DNA from 2 places in the Fictibacillus sp. WQ 8-8 genome. Region 1 is predicted to be linked to the other one. Evidence: a T-box and tRNA genes for the amino acid it is inferred to sense, from the RefSeq annotation. Region 1 holds a T-box; the other holds one or more tRNA genes.
What was found. The T-box of region 1 lies ahead of M1K46_RS00490 (tryptophan--tRNA ligase). A T-box ahead of a tRNA ligase gene usually reads a tRNA of that ligase, here a tRNA-Trp.
Positions count from the first base shown of each region.

Region 2: it encodes a tRNA-Trp, which carries the amino acid that the T-box ahead of M1K46_RS00490 (tryptophan--tRNA ligase) is inferred to sense. The anticodon was not compared.

Region 1 is NZ_JAMXKG010000001.1:90,897-103,244, reverse strand. Features, by position in the region: gene spoVB (stage V sporulation protein B) at 1-1,196, opposite strand, end outside; gene M1K46_RS00495 (DedA family protein) at 1,384-1,998, shown strand; gene M1K46_RS00490 (tryptophan--tRNA ligase) at 2,095-3,090, opposite strand; T-box leader at 3,133-3,375, opposite strand; gene M1K46_RS00485 (SOS response-associated peptidase) at 3,417-4,085, opposite strand; gene M1K46_RS00480 (NAD(P)/FAD-dependent oxidoreductase) at 4,494-5,960, opposite strand; gene M1K46_RS00475 (ring-cleaving dioxygenase) at 6,276-7,235, shown strand; gene M1K46_RS00470 (alpha/beta hydrolase) at 7,232-7,846, shown strand; gene M1K46_RS00465 (flavin reductase family protein) at 7,868-8,479, shown strand; gene M1K46_RS00460 (hypothetical protein) at 8,711-8,854, opposite strand; gene M1K46_RS00455 (GNAT family N-acetyltransferase) at 9,001-9,540, shown strand; gene M1K46_RS00450 (penicillin-binding transpeptidase domain-containing protein) at 9,634-11,661, shown strand; gene M1K46_RS00445 (DUF4931 domain-containing protein) at 11,745-12,348, shown strand, end outside.
Region 2 is NZ_JAMXKG010000006.1:340,968-343,098, forward strand. Features, by position in the region: tRNA gene M1K46_RS15975 (tRNA-Leu) at 137-221, opposite strand; tRNA gene M1K46_RS15980 (tRNA-Leu) at 261-349, opposite strand; tRNA gene M1K46_RS15985 (tRNA-Cys) at 367-441, opposite strand; tRNA gene M1K46_RS15990 (tRNA-Gly) at 461-535, opposite strand; tRNA gene M1K46_RS15995 (tRNA-Gln) at 541-615, opposite strand; tRNA gene M1K46_RS16000 (tRNA-His) at 621-696, opposite strand; tRNA gene M1K46_RS16005 (tRNA-Trp) at 701-774, opposite strand; tRNA gene M1K46_RS16010 (tRNA-Tyr) at 804-887, opposite strand; tRNA gene M1K46_RS16015 (tRNA-Thr) at 966-1,041, opposite strand; tRNA gene M1K46_RS16020 (tRNA-Phe) at 1,050-1,125, opposite strand; tRNA gene M1K46_RS16025 (tRNA-Asp) at 1,130-1,205, opposite strand; tRNA gene M1K46_RS16030 (tRNA-Met) at 1,210-1,286, opposite strand; tRNA gene M1K46_RS16035 (tRNA-Val) at 1,379-1,454, opposite strand; tRNA gene M1K46_RS16040 (tRNA-Glu) at 1,478-1,552, opposite strand; tRNA gene M1K46_RS16045 (tRNA-Ser) at 1,569-1,660, opposite strand; tRNA gene M1K46_RS16050 (tRNA-Asn) at 1,667-1,741, opposite strand; rRNA gene rrf (5S ribosomal RNA) at 1,751-1,866, opposite strand; partial or broken rRNA gene M1K46_RS16060 (23S ribosomal RNA) at 2,055-2,131, opposite strand, start outside.

The DNA.
Region 1 (12,348 bases):
ATAGACAGGATATTAACCCATATGGTTTGCGAGAACACATCTCTTGCCCTTCCCAGGCCAAAAAGGATGGCCTGAAGCGGTGCAAGCAAATAATGAAACAGAATAAAGGGTGAGAGGAGCATCAGAAACTGGCCGGCTTGTGGAGAATGATAGAAGAGCACGGTAAGTTCATCTGCAAAAAAATACATCACGATCGAGCACGGAATGCCATAAAGAAAGGTAATATGAAAAGCCTGGTGGATCCGCTGATGCAGCCCTGCTTCATCCTGTTTGGAGCGTGCTTCGGAAATGGAAGGAACGAGTGAAACATACAGTGAATATCCGATAAATCCCGGAAAGTAGCCGATCGTCATCGCAAACGCCGTAAGCATGCCATACTGTTTAGTGGCGATTGATGCTGTAATTCCGGCGAACATTAAACTTTGCGTGATCAAAATCGGATTCACTGCAGCAGTAAGGGCGTTCAGGATGCGGACTCCAGTCGTAGGAAGGCTTACTTGAAACAGCTTTTTTAAGATGCTCCTGCGCGGAACAGGTGTGAAATCTGATTTCGAAACATCTTTTAAGTTTCGCTGCCCTAGTAAAAACGACGTTGAAAAGAAAAACAGTGAGACAAGCTCACCGGCCCCAATACCCAATACAGCAGCAACAACTCTATATTCTAATGGCAAACCTTTCATATATTGCAGGACGTAAAAAATAAAACTCAGCTGCGCCGTTTTTTCTAAAAGCTGAGCGATTGCTATGGGCTTCATTTTTTGAAGTCCGCTGAAGTAGCCTTTCAGAATAGAGGTCGTTCCTATGACCGGCACGATCGGGATGAGAGCAAGCAAAGGATACCCGAGCCGAGTATCAATGGTCTCCCATTTTAAAAGCACCAGCGTAACGGCCGCACTGATCAGCACAAGGAGCAGGCTTAATCCCATGATGACGTAAAACGATACCTTAACGATCTGGAGCCTCTGTTTGTCATTCTGATGTACTTCCTCTTCGGCCAAAACCTTTGAGAGGGCCGTTGGAAATTCAAGAGCGGCAATCGTGATCAGCAGTCCGATTACCGGCAGTGCCATCATGTAAAATCCCATGCCTTCACTGCCCAATGATCTTGCGAGAAGGACGCTTACTACAAATTCCACGACTTTTGTGTAGAGCATTGCCAAAGATAAAATAAGTGTTCCTTTTAGAAATTTTCCCATGATTTCACCCTTTGTCCAATTCATCTCCTTAACATGTATATGACATATGAAGTGAAAAAGAAGAGAGATTTATAATGTCGAAAAAAGGAGTCTTTTGGATTGGAAAATAAAAGAATTGTAAAAAAACGATACAAAATTGTATATTTTCGGTAAGATAGAGATACTATCCTAAACTAGTTGGTGTTGTATGGAGATCTTTTTACAAAATCTTTTTCATCATTACGGGTATTTTGCACTGTATTTCCTTCTTGCGCTTGGTGTGATCGGTCTTCCAGTGCCGGATGAGTTCCTGCTGACCTTTGCCGGTTATATCGTTTACTCGGGTGAAGTTTCTTTTGCTTTGACACTGCTCGCCGCTTTTGCTGGATCAGCGACCGGGATTACGATCAACTATTGGCTCGGAAAGAGCTTTGGTTTACCCTTATTGCTTAAATATGGACCGAAATTTCACTTATCAACACATAAAATACACACCTCACAATCTTACTTTCAGCGTTTCGGAAAACCATTAATCATGTTTGGATACTTTATTCCAGGAATCCGGCATCTCACAGCCTATTTTGCAGGGATGTCCTCGCTTCCGTATCGTGTATTCGCCTTTTATGCGTATATCGGTGCATTTATCTGGAGTTTTCTGTTCATCATGATCGGCAGAACGGTAGGTGCAAAATGGTACCTTGTTACCGCATTTGTTCATAAGGCGAGCCTTCTCGGCCTGGCCGTTTTTATCATTGCAATTGCTGTAGCTGTCTATTCTTTGAAAACAAAGGGAAGAAAATCACAACGATATGACGTTTCATGAGAAAGAGTGTAAGAATAGGAAAAAGCCGCCTTTGAGGCGGCCTTTTTTGAGAGAGGAACCGGGCGGCTGAACCAAATAATGGGCGGAAGCCGTCACTCAGCAACCTATCTTTTCCTTAACCTCTTCAAGAAATGGTCTCGCCCGCCGGCGAGCTTTTTCAGCTCCGTGCAGGAGAATTTCATCCATTTTCCTCGGGTTGTTCATGAGTTCTATATAACGCTGCCTTGGTGTTTCCAAATAGGCGTTCATAACATGAAACAATTCTTTTTTAACCTCTCCCCAGCCAACTCCATTCTCATATCTCTCACGCATCCTCTTCACCTGCGCTTCTGATGCAAATTCTTTATAGATTAAGAACAAAGATGAACGAGCTGGGTCTTTTGGGTCCTCAGGTAAACTAGAATCCGTCTCAATCCGTTTGATCAGTTTCTCTAACTCTTTCTCCTCACTAAAAAGAGGAATCGTATTGTTATAGCTCTTACTCATCTTCCTGCCATCAAGCCCCGGAACGACTGAAGTTTCTTCGTCAACCTTGTATTCAGGCATTTTGAATGTCTCGCCATATATATGGTTGAAATGTCCGGCGATGTCTCTGGCGATTTCCACGTGCTGAATCTGGTCTTTGCCGACAGGGACAATATCCGATTGAAACAATAAAATATCTGCGGCCATTAAGATGGGATACGTAAACACACCCATATTGATACCCGAATCCTGCTCGAGACCATTCTGCCGGTTTTCCTCAATCAAACCTTTATAAGCGTGGGCGCGGTTCATCAAACCTTTTGGTGTGAGGCAGGAGAGAATCCATGCGAGCTCCAAAATTTCTGGAACATCTGCCTGGCGGTAAAAGGTTGATTTTTCGGGGTCAAGACCGAGTGCAAGCCAGGTTGCCGCAATGCCATATACATAATCCTTGAATTGCTTTGCATGTTGAACCGTTGTTAAAGAGTGGTAGTCTGCAATAAAGTAATAAGGTGAATAGGCATCGTTTTCAGCCAGCTGGAGAGCTGGTCTAATGGCTCCAATATAATTTCCGATGTGCGGCCTTCCGGTAGACTTGATTCCAGTCAGTACAATTTTTTTCTCCATTTAATTTCCTCCTGTCCAATAAAAAAGGGGCTCCTCATCCTGATTAAGGACGAGAAACCCCGTTGTGCCACCTTGATGAACTACTCTAAGCAGTCCGCTTTAACAGTATCCAAAGACCGAATACCTGTCTCCTTCTAACGGCGAGACCTTCCGTCAAAGCCTACTCCCAGCGGTTTCGGTTTGAGGCTCAGAAGCCCATTCAATCGCATTTCCACACTGGCTCTCACCAACCGCCAGCTCTCTGAAGTGTACGTGCCATCTACTCTTCTTCTTCATAGCCATGTATCGTTTCCATAATGTTAAATGATGGATATTGATAAATCAAGCTAAAAATTTAATAAAGGTACAACGCAGTCCTTCACGTCATGTCTCGGTGAGTTGACAACCGGTGATACTTCAAATGCCTCCATCTGTTCACTATCATATGGAGTGAGGAGAGATTTTAAGTACTCGTTATCCTGAATGGAAGGATCCAGCCAGCTTTCTTCTGCTTCTTTTGTCAGGATGACCGGCATGCGGTCGTGGAGGTCTTTCATCAATGCATTCGGGCGTGTTGTGATATGAGTACAGGACGTAATCACTTCTCCATTTTGTTCCCATTGATCCCAGAGGCCTGCAAAGGCAAAAGGTTTACGGTTTTTCAGCCGGATATGAAACGGCTGCTTTTGTTTGTCTTCTCTTTTCCATTCATAAAAGCCATCGGCTATCACGAGACAACGCTTATTTTTCAAGGGACCTCTAAATGAAGCCTTCTCATCCACCGTTTCGGCCCGGGCGTTGATCATCTTGTAGCCGATCTTGGGATCTTTCGCCCAAAAGGGAATCAGCCCCCAGCGGTGCATTTCCGCTTTTCGTGTCCTTCCATCCGAGGTAATAACAAGCACGTTTTGTGATGGAGCGATGTTAAAGCGCTGAGGCAAGGTTTTGGGAATGGTGATATCAAACTCTTCCTGAATAAAATGCATATCCGCATACAAAGAATATCTGCCACACATACGAAACAGCTCCTTTGAAAGATTCTACTTCTAGTGTAACGCAAGGCAGCTCACTCTCAAACATTTATATAAAGGCTCTTTCTGCTTTGGGAACATTTTTGTAAAAAGCTTCATTGATAAGTTGATTGGAGTGCAAGGTGCGAGACTCCTCGAAAATGAATTTCACATTTTCTTCGTGCGATATAACGCTGCCGAAGCCTTCCTTGTCCTGCGGGGGAAGCGGGACAGGTGAGACCCACAGGCGCTATGCGCCGAGAAAGTAGGCGCTGGCGCCGGTAAGGCTCACCGCCCGCCTCGCGGAAAGCGAGCAGCCTGGAACGGATATCAACCACTACCTAGAGCAATAAAGATTACGAAAACAGCCCCATAAAAAAAGAGAACCGTAAATAACGGTCCTCCAGTCTGCCATTAATAGATGACCACCAGTTCCTTTTCTTTTGTGTTCAATTTATCAGCGATATCACGAGCGATCCAGACTCCGCACGCGCTCGCCTGTGCAAGTCCTCGCGTAATCCCGGCGCCGTCTCCGCCGACATAGAGGCCGGAAATCTCTGATTCAAAACGGTCATTCAGCTTCGGCCGGGCAGAATAGAATTTGGCCTCTACTCCATAAAATAATGTATGTTCTGAAGAAATACCAGGGGTAACTTCATTCAGTGCCTCTGTCATTTCAATCAGGCTTTTCATTGTGTTATAAGGAAGAACTAAACCGAGGTCACCAGGAACCGCCTCTTTCATTGTTGGATTAAGAAAGCCTTCTTTGATCCGTTTTTCTGTGGAACGGCGGCCTTTCTTAATATCTCCGTACTTTTGTACGACCAAGCCTCCAGAGGATAACTGGTTAGCAAGCCTCGATACTTCATGTGCATATTCCGTCGGCTCATCAAATGGATCATCAAATTTATGGGACACAAGCAGAGCAAAGTTGGTATTCGGGCTTCCGAGAGCAGGGTCTTTGTAGGCATGCCCGTTTGCCAGCATGATGCCTGAATGGTTCTCGACCACTACGTGTCCTGACGGATTGCTGCAGAACGTTCGGACTCTTGTGCCGACAGACGTGTTGAACACAAATTTCCCTTCATATAAATGCTCGTTGATTTCCTCCATCACCACGTTTGACGTTTCTACACGGACACCGATGTCCACTTGGTTAGCTGCCATTTTCAGCCGGCGTTTTTTCAGAATCTTGGTGAGCCATGATGAGCCATCGCGGCCTGGAACGATGACGATTTTATCCGCAGAGAGGATCGTTCCGTCTTTTAATTCCACGCCAGTTGCTTTGTGCGTGCCATCCACTTTTTCTGTAACAAGATCCAATACTTCTGCTTTATAGCGCATTTCGATTTTTTCTTTTAAGTATTCATAGATGCTGGTCAGAATAGCAAGGTTCTGTTCCGTTCCAAGGTGGCGGACCTGTGCACGGAGAAGCTTCAATCCAGCAGCATACGCGCGCTTCTCGATATCTCTCACTTCATCAGTCAGCGGGTCAGTAATGGTTTCTGTCGCTCCATGTTCAAGGTTAATGCTGTCTACATATTTTATAAGATCAATCACGGTTTCATCCGGCAGGTAATCAGTCATCCAGCCGCCAAACTCACTTGTAATATTAAACTTTCCATCAGAGTATGCTCCTGCTCCTCCAAAGCCATTCGTAATCGAACAGGCTGGAAGGCAGCCGGCAAATTCTTTTCTTCCGGCAGCAGGCGGGCACTTTTGAATTTTCTTTTGCAGGATCGGGCAGTTTCTTGAATAAATATCATGGCCTTTATCGATCAATAAAATGTTGGCTTCCGGCATTTTGCGAGTTAATTCATAGCAAGAAAATATTCCGGCCGGACCAGCTCCAACCACAATGACATCATATTTGTTATTCATAAAAAGAACCTCCCGAGTTCAAGCTTCTGCGTGTTGTTTCACTCAACCTTAGTAACTATATCAAATTCTGAAAACAAAAACAATAAAATTTACGAACCTTTAATTAAAAATTAATTTTAATGTTCGTATTTAGCGTTCTAAAATGGAATAAGTAACCTCTTTATCCGCTTTCAGTTTATAAAAACCATAAAAGTTGATAACGTGTAAAGCGCTTGACATAAGTAAGTTACGTTTGTTATTATGCTTACTATAAGTAAGTTGAAGTGTTTGTTCATTATAAAAGGGAATAGTAACAGGGTATATATGAAGGGAGATATGATTGTGGAAAAAAGGACAAGTGGAATTCACCACATTACAGCTATTGTTGGGAATCCACAGGAAAACCTTGATTTTTATGCTGGAGTGCTGGGGCTGCGCCTCGTAAAGAAAACCGTAAACTTTGATGACCCGGGTACGTACCATCTCTATTTTGGAGACGAGGAAGGCTCGCCAGGGACGATTATGACTTTCTTTCCTTGGCCTAGCGCGTATAGTGGAAGAACAGGAGCGGGACAGGTGGGTGTCACGGCGTTCGTGGTACCTGAAGGAGCATTAACCTTCTGGGAAGAGCGCCTAACTAAATTTAACGTAGCTTTTGAAAAAACAGAGCGCTTTGGCGAGCAGTATTTAGCCTTTGATGACCCCCATGGACTTCATCTTGAATTGGTAAGCCGCAGTGAGGGAAAAAACAGTACATGGTCATTTGGAGGGGTATCTGCCGAGGTTGCCATCAAAGGATTTGGCGGTGCGGTATTGTTGTCAGGTGCTCCTCAAAAAACGATGAGATTGCTGACTGATGTCATGGGCTTGGAAAAAGCAGGTGAAGACGATGATTTCATCAGGTTTAGAGCTGCATCCGATCTGGGAAATATCATTGACATTAAAACGTCAGCCGTTGGAAGAGGAACGATGGGTGCCGGTACAGTTCATCATATCGCATGGCGGGCTTCCGATAATGAGGACCATGAAAGCTGGAGATCACATGTTCAGCAGAGCGGTTTTGAAGTAACACCAGTTATTGACCGTCAATATTTTAATGCGATCTATTTCCGCGAATCAGGTGGTATTCTTTTTGAAATCGCGACTGATCCGCCTGGATTTGCACGTGACGAGCCGAAAGACATTATGGGTAAAAATCTTCTTCTTCCTCCGTGGCTTGAGCCAGAGCGGGAAAAGATTGAATCTGTGCTTATGCCGGCAGAAGTTCGGGTTTTAAAGGAGGATGAAGTAAAATGAGGCATTTATTTAACAAAGGAAGAAACGAAAAGGCACCAGTATTGCTTCTGCTCCATGGAACAGGTGGTACGGAAGAGGATTTATTGCCGCTCGCCTCAATGATCTCACCGGAATCTTCTATATTAAGTGTCAGAGGAAATGTCACTGAAAATGGAATGCATCGCTTCTTTAGAAGGTTGGCTGAAGGGGTCTTCGATGAAGAAGACTTGAAATTCCGCACGAAAGAGCTGCATGACTTTTTAGATCATGCGGCCGATGAATATGAGTTTGACCGGCAGAATATCGTAGCGGTCGGCTATTCGAATGGTGCGAATATCGCCGGAAGCCTTTTATTTCACTATAAAGGAGAATTGCGCGGCGCAATCCTTCATCATCCCATGGTGCCATTAAGAGGAATCACACTGCCAAATCTCGAGAATGCAGCGATATTTATCGGTGCCGGTAAAAATGACCCGATCTGCCCTCCACAGGAGACGGAAGAACTGGAAAGCCTCTTGCAAGGAGCAGGAGCGAATGTGGAAACGTACTGGGGAGATTACGGCCATCAGCTCACACAGCCTGAGGCAGAGGCTGCACGGGACTGGTTTCAAAAGTATTACTCTAAAAGCTAATCGCGAGAGAGGGGAATCTGCATGAAATCGATCGATCCAAAAAGTTTGTCCGCTAAAGAAAACTATAAGTTTCTTACAGGAAGTATCATTCCGAGGCCGGTCGCTTTTGTTACTACCACAACAAAAGAGGGTATTTTGAATGCGGCGCCTTTCAGTTATTTTAATATAGTCAGTTCAACTCCTCCGCTCATTTCTGTTTCCGTTCAGAGAGCGGACGGCCAGCCGAAAGATACGGCAAGGAATGCAATGGAGGCTGGTGAATTTGTTGTTCATATCTCGGATGAAAGCTATGTAGAAGCCATCAATCAGACAGCCGCAAGCCTTCCGCCGGATGAGAGTGAGGTCGAACTGGCCGGACTTACCCCAATTAAGAGCACTAAAGTAGCTGTTCCAGCCTTAAAAGAAGCAAGCATCCGCTTGGAGTGTGTCCTGGAGCAGTCCATTCCGCTTGGCGGAAGTGAAGAAAATCCGGCATGTGATCTGCTCATCGGGGAAATCGTCCACTATCATATCAGAGAAGATTTGTACGAAGAAGGCCGCATTGATGCTGCAGGATTAAAGCCTGTCAGCAGGCTAGCGGGCAATAATTACTCAAAACTTGGGGAGACTTTCACGCTTGAACGGCCAAAGTAAGACATCTTGAAATACTGAATAAAAGACCTTCATCTCACATAAGGAGATGAAGGTCTTTATTTTAATTGAAAAAGCTTATTCATGAATTCCATCCAGATACTCATCTCAAACTGATGCTTGAAAGAGACCCTCAAGTTTTTTTCATTTACCGTGAGGATGGAGGCAGCTGGCGAATGAATGAGGCTCTTCCATCCCATCCACTTCAGAGGGCTCCAACATTGTTAACCAAACTTATTTGAGAAAGATACAAAGAATCATAAGAACCGTAGGCACTCCATAGATCAGTGACTGCTGCATCGTCATTTCCTTATCAAACCGTTCTTTCCACGTTTTATAATTTGCACGTCTCTCTACATACCAGTTACCACTGTTCATCAGACGGACACCTCTTTACTTGGAATTTATTAGTTTGTGTTTTCCCGTTTTATTAGAAGGATTAACCTGTTCATCCCAAAAAGTCATACTTTTCATTGAGTGTATGGTAGCATGATAGAAAAGAGCAATCACGGGGAGGAAATGGAATGGACTCGGTTCAGACTCTCGTCACCGATCGGCTGATCCTGCGAATGTTTGATGAAGAAAAAGATGCTGAAAACTATGCACGGGTGCTTGGGCAGGATGAGGTAGGAAGGTATTTACCCAAACGGGGGGCTTATTCACCTGAAGAAGCGATGCGAATGATGGCTTTTTTTATTAAAGGCTGGGAGGACCGTGGATTTGGAACGTTTGCCGTTCAGATGAAAGATGGGGAACTGATCGGCCATTGCGGATTGAATTATGTAAAAGATTTGGATGAAGTCGAACTTTTATATGCTTTCAGCAGGGAAAGCTGGGGCCAAGGATTTGCAGCCGAGGCAGCGGCAGCCTGTGTAAAAGCTGTGTTTGAAAGACTGCATCTCAACCGATTAATTGGGCTTGCAATGCCTGCAAACCAAGGTTCAGGAAAGGTTCTGAAAAAAGTTGGGATGGCCTGGGAAAAGGATATAAGCCTATGGAATATGGAGCTTCAGTATTTTAGCATGACAGCAGAAGATTATTGGCGTCCAAAAAAAGATTTATAAAACGAAAGCTGAAGTGAGGGGTTATTGCTTCGGTTATTTTTTTAATTGGATTAAAATAGAAACAGAAAGTGAAGTAGCCAGGAGGGAATATCATTGAAACATAGGTTAGGTATATTTTTCATAGCGCTGATGCTCATGGTGATCGCCGGCTGTTCGGACGGTCCTAAACCGGAGCCGAGATTAAAAGATTACATGAAAAACTGGCAGTCTATGAAGTTTGATAAGATGTACAGTATGCTGTCAGACAAGAGCAAAAAAGAGATTACAAAGGATGAGTTTGTGAAGAAATACTCAGCGATTTATGGCGGGATTAAAGCACAAGATGTTTCGATCAAACCTCTTATCCCGAAAGAAGAGCCTGAGCCGGACAAGAACGGAAACATCACATATACATACAACGTAAAAATGGATACGCTCGCTGGCCCAGTTCAGTACAAGAATAAAATAAAAATGAAAGAGCAGGAAAAGAAAAACAAGAAAGACTGGTACATTGATTGGGATTATTCACAGATCTTCCCGGGCATGGCAAAGGGAGATAAAGTGAGGGTTCAAACGAACAAAGCGAAGCGGGGAGAAATCCTTGACCGCAATGGAAATGGACTCGCTGTTAATGGAGTGGCTTCCCAGGTAGGGATTGTCCCTCAAAATCTACCAGCAAATAAAGACGCAAGCAAGGAACAGCTCGCAAAAGTGCTTGGTATTGATAAGAAGACCATCGATAACGCTCTGAATGCTTCATGGGTGCAGCCTGGATTCTTTGTACCGATTAAGACCATTGCTGAGGAAGACCCTCGTCTTAAAAAAGTCGCGAAAATCAAGGGAGTGAGCACTCAGTCCATCGAGACGAGAGTGTATCCGTATAAAGAAGCGGGATCCCATCTAACAGGATTTGTGCAGCCGATTAAAGCAGAAGAGCTTGAAAAATTAAAATCTGAAGGCTACGAATCTACCGATGTGATCGGAAGAAGAGGCCTTGAGAAATTTTATGAAAAGCAGCTCCGCGGGAAAAACGGCGGATTGATCAGGATCGTTGATTCTGGTGAAAACGAAAAACGAACGGTTGCCAAGAAAGAAGCGGTGGATGGAAAATCAGTAACACTGAACATTGATATGTATCTGCAAAGCGACCTCTACAATCAGATGAAAAAGGATGTCGGAACAGCTTCGGCCATCAATCCTGTAACAGGAGAGGTTCTTGCCCTTGTGAACAGCCCGGGTTTCGATCCGAATGATTTTGTACTGGGGATCTCGGGTTCACAATACCAGAAGCTTGAAAAAGATCCGAAGAAACCGATGTTAAACCGTTTTGCTTACACGTATGCCCCTGGATCCACGTTTAAGCCGATTACGGCATCCATCGGTCTGGAGACCAATAAGCTGAATCCAAACAAGGAAGTCGCCATCTCCGGGAAAAAGTGGCAGAAGAAAGGCTGGGATAAGAAATTTGTAACCCGGGTTTCTGCGGTGCCATCTGTTAATCTGGAGAAAGCCCTCATGTATTCCGATAACATTTACTTTGCCCAAACAGCGCTGGCCATCGGAAAAGAAGACATGGTGAAAGGCGCAGAAAAGTTTGGTTTTAATGAAGACATGCCGTTTGATCTGGATTTCGAAAATTCTTCACTGAAGAAGGAAGACATTGATTCAGAAGGTATGCTTGCTGATACCGGATATGGGCAGGGAAGAGTGGAAATGAACATCCTGCACCTCGGGCTTTCCTATACTCCTTTTATCAATAACGGGAATTTAATCGCACCGCAGTTGGTGAAAGCAGATAATCCGAAAGCTAAAGTGTGGAAGAAAAACGTCATTTCCCCGGAAACGGCTACAAGAATCAGAAGTGATCTGGTAAAAGTCGTTGGGGATAAGAGAGGAACAGGATACAAGCCGCCACTTAAAAATATCGTACTTGCCGGGAAGACAGGAACGGCAGAGCTGAAGTCCAAAATTGGCGAGAAAGGCCAGGAAAATGGTTATTTCGTTGCGTTTAACCAGGAACAGCCAAGCCTTCTCGTCTCCATGATGATTGAAAATGTACAGGACAAGGGCGGCAGCCATTATGTTGTTCCGAAAGTGAAAAATGCATTTAAAGAATACATGAAAGAAAAGCCTCTTCGTTAAGAAGAGGTTTTTCCTGCCTGAGAGTAGAAAGATAAATAGGATTGTTTTCCTGCTTTCATAACACTGAATAAAGGGTGATCTCCATGCAAACACATCTTCTTTTTAATATGAACATTGGCACACAGAAACCAGAGAGCATACGGAACACAGAAACAAAGTGCCCTTTTTGTGAAAGGGGAAGCCTGACAGGCATTATCAAAGAAAAAGGAGACATCATCTGGCTCAAGAATAAATATCCGGTGCTTGCCAACGCGTTCCAGACGGTTCTGATTGAAACAAAAGAGTGTTACTCCGAGCTGTCTCAGTATTCAAAAGAACATCTATATGAACTCTTTGAATTTGGCCTTTCTGCATGGGAAAAGACCATACAAAGCGGAGAATACCAATCCGTTATCTTCTTTAAGAACCATGGACCGTATTCTGGCGGAACACTCCGCCACCCGCATATGCAAATTATAGGATTTAAAGAAGCAGATTATCATCAGAATATCCATCCGTCACAGTTTGAAGGAATCATCATTGAAAAACAGCCTGGCATCGAATTCAACATTTCAACAAAGCCGAAAATGGGATTCTATGAACTGAACATTCTGCTTGAAGACCGGAGCAAAGTAAAAGAGCTCGCTGATTACATTCAGCTCTCCACCCATTTCTTGCTGAACGGGTTCAGTAAAACCTGCAACAGCT
Region 2 (2,131 bases), on a different contig from region 1:
CAACCTCCCAAGCAAATATAAGGAACACGATTTTAGGAACACGATTCTTACTTATTTTAGTCGTATTGATGAACGCAAAAAAAGACCTCTTACAAGTGTAAGAAGTCTTTTATATACATGCTGATTAGTTATGTAATGGTACCGGTGGTCGGGGTCGAACCGACACTCCCAAGGGAACACGATTTTGAGTCGTGCGCGTCTGCCAATTCCGCCACACCGGCATGCAATTAATCATTAGGCAGTTAAGTTATAAAATATTATGGTGCCGAGGGCCGGACTCGAACCGGCACGATAGTCACCTACCGCAGGATTTTAAGTCCTGTGTGTCTGCCAATTCCACCACCCCGGCGCTGGGGAATTATGTAGTGGAGGCGGCAACCGGATTCGAACCGGTGGATAAGGGTTTTGCAGACCCTGGCCTTACCACTTGGCTATGCCGCCAGAAACAAACAAGATAATATGGAGCGGAAGACGGGATTCGAACCCGCGACCCCAACCTTGGCAAGGTTGTATTCTACCACTGAACTACTTCCGCATTGATGGCTGGGCTAGCAGGATTCGAACCTACGAGTGACGGAGTCAAAGTCCGTTGCCTTACCACTTGGCTATAGCCCATCATATGGGGCGACTGATGGGAATTGAACCCACGAATGCCGGAATCACAATCCGGTGCGTTAACCACTTCGCCACAATCGCCACATGGCAGGGGCAGTAGGAATTGAACCCACACCAAAGGTTTTGGAGACCTTCGTTCTACCTTTAAACTATGCCCCTAAATTGTTAATGTGCAACTAAAATTTAGATGGTGGAGGGGGACGGATTCGAACCGCCGAACCCAAAGGAGCGGATTTACAGTCCGCCGCGTTTAGCCACTTCGCTACCCCTCCATGAGAGACAAATCCTATTTTAATACAAATTCATCTATTCTTCAAGAAGAAATTTCTTACAGTTCTTGAAAAGAAAAGTGGTGCCGGCTAGAGGACTTGAACCCCCAACCTACTGATTACAAGTCAGTTGCTCTACCAATTGAGCTAAACCGGCAAAAAAAATGGTGGCTCGAGACGGAATCGAACCGCCGACACGAGGATTTTCAGTCCTCTGCTCTACCGACTGAGCTATCGAGCCAAAATGGCGGACCCGACCGGGGTCGAACCGGCGATCTCCTGCGTGACAGGCAGGCATGTTAACCACTACACCACGAGTCCATTTTGGTTGCGGGGACAGGATTTGAACCTGCGACCTTTGGGTTATGAGCCCAACGAGCTACCAGACTGCTCCACCCCGCGATAATATTAAGCTTACGGACGATATGTCCGAGTTAATGACTGTCTCTTCCTCTACAAGCAAATTCTTGAATGTAGAAAAAGTTAAGTATTAATGGTGGAGGATGACGGGTTCGAACCGCCGACCCCCTGCTTGTAAGGCAGGTGCTCTCCCAGCTGAGCTAATCCTCCGAAAAAGTTATATGTATAAAAAATGGTGACCCGTACGGGATTCGAACCCGTGTTACCGCCGTGAAAGGGCGGTGTCTTAACCGCTTGACCAACGGGCCATATGTTGAAAAGTTATGGCGGAGAGCAAGGGATTTGAACCCTTGATACGGCGGTAACCGTATACACGATTTCCAATCGTGCTCCTTCGGCCACTCGGACAGCTCTCCAAAATATGGCTCCACAGGTAGGACTCGAACCTACGACCGATCGGTTAACAGCCGATAGCTCTACCACTGAGCTACTGTGGAATAATATAAGCCTGGCAACGTCCTACTCTTACAGGGGGAAGCCCCCAACTACCATCGGCGCTGAAGAGCTTAACTTCCGTGTTCGGTATGGGAACGGGTGTGACCTCTTCGCTATCGCCACCAGACATATTTTGAGGTATATTCCCTCAAAACTAGATAACTTTCCATCCAAACTTTCACTGATGCTAACGTCCAGCTCCATGAACCATATCCTCGAGGTCGTTTCAATCCCTCCTACGAACACCAAAAACGTGTTCTCGTCAGGATCTCCAACGCTTGTCGGATATAAACGGTTCATACCGCTTTTGTTAATAAGGATAAGCCCTCGACCGATTAGTATCTGTCAGCTCCACGTGTCACCACGCTTCCACACCAGACCTATCAACCTCA